DNA from 2 places in the Shewanella sp. LZH-2 genome. Region 1 is predicted to be linked to the other one. Evidence: riboswitches for the same ligand, from Rfam matches in the RefSeq annotation. Region 1 holds a riboswitch; the other holds the start of a gene.
The links. Region 1 has a riboswitch for cobalamin ahead of JM642_RS16050 (ABC transporter ATP-binding protein). Riboswitches for the same ligand answer to the same signal wherever they lie in the genome.

Region 1 (3,156 bases):
ATAATGCGGCCTTAGCGTTTAAGGTATCGAAGATGGTCTCGACCATAATGATATCGGCGCCGCCTTCAATCAGGGCGCGGGTCGATTCGCAGTAAGCGGTCACTAACTCATCAAAGTGGATATTACGATATCCGGGATCGTTAACATCGGGGCTGATAGAGCAGGTACGGTTAGTGGGTCCTAACACACCGGCGACATAACGTGGTTTACCCGTGGCTTTTTCGATTTCATCACAGGCCTCACGGGCGAGGCGCGCACCTTCACGGTTAATTTCGGCGGACAGCGACTGCATATCGTAGTCGGCCATGGCGATAGTGGTGGCGTTGAAAGTGTTGGTTTCAATAATATCGGCACCAGCTAATAGGTAGTCGGTGTGAATTTGTTTGATGATGTGTGGCTGTGTGAGCACTAAGAGATCGTTATTGCCCTTAACGTCGGTATGCCAATCCTTGAAACGCTCGCCACGGTAATCGGCTTCTTCTAGCTTGTAGCCTTGGATCATAGTGCCCATGGCGCCGTCTAAAATTAGAATGCGCTTTGACAACTGGTTGCGAATGTCTGCCAGTGTTTGGCTGGCTCGATGGAGAGATATCGCCATAAATGATTACCTTTACTACAGCTAAGTTGAGTCCAAAAATATGCAATTCTGCGGTAAATTGCATTTTATTATTGAATGTCGTTCGTTATGATTTGGACATTTATACGTATAGACGTCCATAATACGCGACATCGGATTGTCAGGGCAAGGTGAAAGTCATTAGGAGCGAGAATCTAGAATCTAGAATCTAGATCCTAAGATTTTTAAAAGGCATATATGAAACAAGTTCGCTTATTACTGTTACGCCACGGGGAATGCGAAGGCGGGGCGATTTTACGTGGCAGAGTCGATGTTCCACTGAGCGAGAAGGGCTGGCGGCAGATGTCAGCGGCAGTCACTTTGCAGGCCAGAGAGTGCCACGGTATTTACAGCTCTACCTCAAGGCGCTGCGCTGAATTTGCCAAGGTGTTGGCGCTGGAGCCGCATTCCAGCTTGTCTGGGAGTTCACATTTAGCTGCACCAACGCCTTCGCCGCTTGAGGTCAACCTGCTGGAGGATCTACAGGAAATGGATTTTGGCGATTGGGATGGTCGCTTGCTCGATGAGTTATATCAACAGGATGGTGAGCGCATGGCGGCCTATTGGCAAGATCCTTGGACCGTGTCGCCGCCCAATGGTGAAACGATGGCAAGTTTTGAGGCTCGTATCGATGGCGCAATAGAGCAGATCCTCAATAAAGAGTTTGCCCTGCTGGCGTTGGATGATGAACAGGCCCACGGCGAGTGTAATGCCGATGCACCCACAGCCAATATCTGGGTTTTGACCCACGGCGGGGTGATCCGTCATTTAATGGCAAGAGCATTGGGGGCGGTGAGAACGGTAGGGTTTTACAGTCAACTGACTTTACCGGTTGCCGCGGTGGTGACGATTAATGTACTCGAAGATAAACATGGGACTCGATACTGGCGCTTAGACTGGCCATCGGGCCATGCTGATTGAGTTTGAAATCTTATGCTAAATGGGATGATGAACATTTTCTGATTTAAACTGCATTGCCTAATGAGCAAGATATAGGATAATGCTTTTCCCTGACGTTTGAGCCAGATAGCACATTGTGTTCGCTAAGTTTAAATGTCGCAGAAATAGGTGTTGGGAATTTCGCTTTATCCTGCGCTATTCGCTTAAGGCAATAGTCGTTATAAACGCCGAATCAACCCAAACATAATAGGGAATCGGGGTGCTGCCCGTCAGCCTGCCCGAACTGTACCCGCAACTGTGAGTAGTTAAAAGAAGTGCCTAGAACCTAGAGCCTAGAATCTAGAACCTAGAACCTAGAACCTAGAACCTAGAACCTAGAACCTTCTTTGCTACAAGTCAGGAGACCTGCCTATTTCTGTTTTCGCTGCGTGCAGCCTTAGTTCTCGAGCGGGTGACTCGAGGGAGCAGAAAATGATATTGATACGTTTCGCCCTGTGGCCCATGGTGCTACTGGGTTTGGGTACAAAATATGCCTGTGGGAGCTGCTTTAAATGAAGCCTTCCACGTCAACAGATGTGCAATCTTCGGCGGTGCTAGCTAATGTGGCACTCAATGTCAGCCAATTAAGTTGGACCATCGAAGGCAAAACCATTCTTTCAGGGATTAACTTTGCCCTACAACGCGGTGAAATGCTGGGATTAATCGGCCCTAACGGTGCGGGTAAATCCAGTTTACTGCGTTGTATATATCGTTTTATTCGCCCAACTCTGGGGCAAATCAGTTTGTTTTCGCAGGACATTAACGAGCTTTCGCCCAAGGCATTTGCCTGCAAAGTAGCTGTGGTGCAGCAGGATACGCCGCACTATTTTGATATGACCACAGAGCAACTCGTTGCTATGGGGCTCACGCCCCACAAAGGGATGTTCGATACTAATTCCAGCGGTGATAGTGAAAAAATTATCAAGGCGCTTGAAAAGGTAGGTCTTAGCCATAAGCGCTATCAGCAATATGAGCGGCTCTCCGGTGGCGAGAAACAACGGGCACTGATTGCCCGCGCTATTGTGCAACAACCTCAGTTACTGATTTTAGATGAACCCACAAACCACCTCGATGTGCGCTATCAAATACAAATTTTGGAGTTGGTTCGAAGCCTTGGCATTAGTGTCATTGCCTCTATTCATGATCTGAATTTAGCAAGTGCCCTGTGTGATAGTTTGCTGCTACTGGATAAGGGGCAAGTGAGCGCCATGGGCACGCCGAGTGAGGTATTAACAGAGGAGCGCATTGCCCAAGTTTTTGGTGTTTGCGCTCAAGTGATGCCCCATCCACAACATGCCAATCCTTTAATTAATTACTTTTATGGTTATCAAAAATCACCGACGGATGATGTGGTTGTATCCGCTCCCCATAACATCAACGGGGAGATAAACACGCCATGATTCACACGTTTAAGCTGATAATGATGAATCTTTTAACCCATATTTTAACGCCATTAACCCGCCAGCAATGGCTGATTCTTGGCTTGGTGGGTTTTGCTCTGCTGACCCCGATTGCGGCCGCCAGTTTTGGCGCGGCAAATATCAGCTTTTTAGATGTGCTGCATGTGTTTATTAAATTATTCAATCAATTTTTCGCCAACG
Region 2 (3,156 bases), 230 kb from region 1:
GCTCCCGCAGCTTACGGATGTGGCGAAGATCGAATATTTTCAACACACCTATGCCGCCTTGAAAAAGGACGGCTCAGTAGTGAGTTGGGGCTGGCGCAGTGATACTTATCCTATCCGCAGTGCCTTAAAAGACGTGGCGAGTATGACGGCAAACAATTGCGCATTTGCGGTGTTAAGTCCTACGGGGGATGCGCATTTTTGGGGCGATGGGATTAACTGTGGCGTCGATTGGATTAAAAAAACCGACATTACAGGCGTGAAGGAGATTATCAGTGTCGGCTCAGGGTTTTTATTACTGCGGGATAAGGCGGTGCCGCAAATTGTGGCCGACGACACTGACTACGCGTATATGTTTGGCTTTCACTATGCCCAAGAGATTCTTGATAAATATTGGCAGGAAGGCAGTGTTATTACTCAAGGACCATCCTCCTTTGTGTTTACGCGTCCCGATGGCAAAGTGGTGCCCGTTGGATATCGCGCCAACCGTGATAATGTGGAAAAGTTAATGGCACGTATTCCGCGCCTCAAGTGGTTAGATGGCGCAAATGACGGTTATGTTGGCATTAGCGACAAGGGGGAGTTGGTCTCTTGGTCGATGAATTTGCCCATGTTCGACAAGTCGCCTGTGCAACCTGCTGACTCGTTAGTGATTAAGCCGCTGGATTTAAGCCCGGTTGCCCAATGCGAAAGCCCTGAGCAGCGTCAGGCGATTTTGAGCAAAGACAGACCCCAACCTGCGGCAAAAAACTGGGATGGCGTTTTCTAACTCATCTGAGCTTTCTCGCCAATCTGAGATTAATGGACTTTCATCCGTATAGACGTCTATAATGCGCGCGCTTAGGTCTTTAATATTCTGAGCCTTGTTGGGCGTTAACAGGTTTGACGCCCTTTGAACCTAATTTTGAGTCAACCTTCTGTGGTGCTTGCGATGATGAAGTCGCGAGATAATCGGGAAGCCAGTGAAATTCTGGCACTGCCCCCGCAACGGTAAAAGGTGAGAGACGACCGCATTTGATAGGCGTTCACGATGAGCCCTGTAATCGAGTGTGTAAAGGTCAGTTTCGCGTTCATCTCAAGTTGAGATGGATATAGCCTAAGTCCGGAGACCGGCCCTAAAGGTGTTTTTGAGATTTCGGTGGGCAGATCTCAAAATGCGATAGTGACTATCAGTGTTTTCTACTGAATCAACGGTATCGTGGCGCTAATGCCCCGTTTTCCTTGTAGGAGTTAAAGGTAAAATGGGAACACATCCAACCAAAATTGCGCTGCTGATTGGCAGCCTTTGCAGTGTATCAATTATCGCGCCCGCTGTGGCTGCCGATGAAACTCATGCCGCCAACGTCGATGAGCATATCGTGGTGATTGGCCGTGCTGATAAGACCCCGTTAAATATTGCCGCTAATGTGAATGTGATTGATGCTGCGGCGATTGAAATGAGTGGCGCGACTAATTTGACTGACGTCTTACGTGGTCAGAGCGGTATTCAAATTTCGGATAACAATATTGGTACTAGCTTTGCGATGCGCGGTTTTAGCGCCAGCACAGCGGTAAACAACACCTTGATTTTGCTCGATGGTCGCCGTCTGAATAACATTGATATTGCTGCGCCTAGCCTGAATGCAATTCCCTTAAATCAGGTTGAACGCATCGAGATTTTATCCGGCAGTGCGGGCGTGCTCTATGGCGATCAAGCCGTGGGTGGCGTGATCAATATTGTGACTAAATCGCCTGAGAATACCGGTGGCAGCGTGCAATTATCCGGCGGTAGCTTTAATACCTATGAAGGTCGCGGCGATGTGTCTGGCGCAATCAACAAGGATTGGCGCTATTTCTTGACCGGAAGCTACAACCAAGGTGACAACTATCGTCAGCATAACGCCAATGAAACGGGTTCTATCCTTGGCCGCATTCAATATAAAACCGCTACCGATTCTTTCTTTGTTGAAACCAGCTACTACGATGATGACCGTGAAAATCCGGGCTCGTTGACCGTAAATCAGTTCAAAGAAGACCCACGCCAGTCTTCCAATAAAAGCGAATATGTTCATGAGATGACCACGGCTGCACGCAGTGGTTATCAGCATCAGCTTAACCAAAACTGGGCCTTAGCGGCGGATCTGGATTACAGCGATACCTTAGTGACCTCATTAAACTGGGGCGCAGGTAGCCAAAATACTCGCTCGCTGCTGATGTTTAGCCCTAAAGCACTTGCTAATTACAGCACCCGTCAAGGTGAGCTAAACCTAGTCACTGGTTTAGACATCAGCCGTGGTAAGGCCGAGTTTGACTCTATGGCGCGCAGCAACGTGCAGGAAATGCAAAGTGCTTACCTGCAAGCCACTGTGCCATTAAGCCACACCTTAAGCTATGTAGTGGGCGGCCGTTATGCGCGGGTGACCGACGATCTGGTCGATGGCAATGTGTATCCAAACGGCATCGATTTAGATGAAGATGCGACCGCATTCGAGTTCGGTTTAAATTACCGTCCGAGCGCCGAGCACAGATTCTATCTACGTGGCGATGAAAACTTCCGCTTTGCTAAGGTCGATGAGCAAGCTTACACCCCGAAAGATGTCTATGGCTTAAAGCCACAGACAGGCCGTTCCTATGAGGCGGGTTGGGATTGGACTGTGGCTAGCCAAAGCCTACGCGTCAGCCTATATCGCCTCGATTTAGAAGATGAAATTGTCTTCGACCCGAGTGCGGAAAAACCTGTTGGTGGCAGCTTCCAAGGCGCCAACGTCAATGCCGATGCTTCACGCCGCTATGGCGCGAGTGCCGATTGGGATTGGCAGGTCACTCAAGCCCTCACCTTAGGCTTGGAATATAACTATATTGATGCCGAATTTACCGATGGGGTGAATGATGGCAAGCAATTGTCTTGGGTTGCGGAGCATACGGGGCGCGGTTATGTCAGCATGGATTTTGCCGAGCATTTCCAAGTATTTGCTGAGGCAATTTACACGGGCGATCGTTTTATTGAAGGCGATAACGGCAACGAAGGCGATAAATTATCTAGCTATGTTTTAGGTAATCTAGCCCTTAACTATACCCGTGATGCTTGGTTAGCGAGCCTGCGTATCGATAACCTGTTTGATAAAGAGTATGTTAGCTCGGGTTACTACGGTGGCATTTGGGGTGATAGCTATTACTCAG

Region 2: it holds a riboswitch for cobalamin, as region 1 does, so the genes downstream of both, JM642_RS16950 (TonB-dependent receptor) here and JM642_RS16050 (ABC transporter ATP-binding protein) in region 1, are expected to answer to the same signal.

The regions. Positions count from the first base shown of each region.
Region 1 is NZ_CP069350.1:3,633,141-3,636,296, reverse strand. It holds gene metH (methionine synthase) at 1-598, opposite strand, end outside; gene JM642_RS16055 (histidine phosphatase family protein) at 815-1,537, shown strand; cobalamin riboswitch at 1,713-1,944, shown strand; gene JM642_RS16050 (ABC transporter ATP-binding protein) at 2,068-2,955, shown strand; gene JM642_RS16045 (iron ABC transporter permease) at 2,952-3,156, shown strand, end outside.
Region 2 is NZ_CP069350.1:3,858,646-3,861,801, reverse strand. It holds gene JM642_RS16955 (hypothetical protein) at 1-766, shown strand, start outside; cobalamin riboswitch at 901-1,130, shown strand; gene JM642_RS16950 (TonB-dependent receptor) at 1,239-3,156, shown strand, end outside.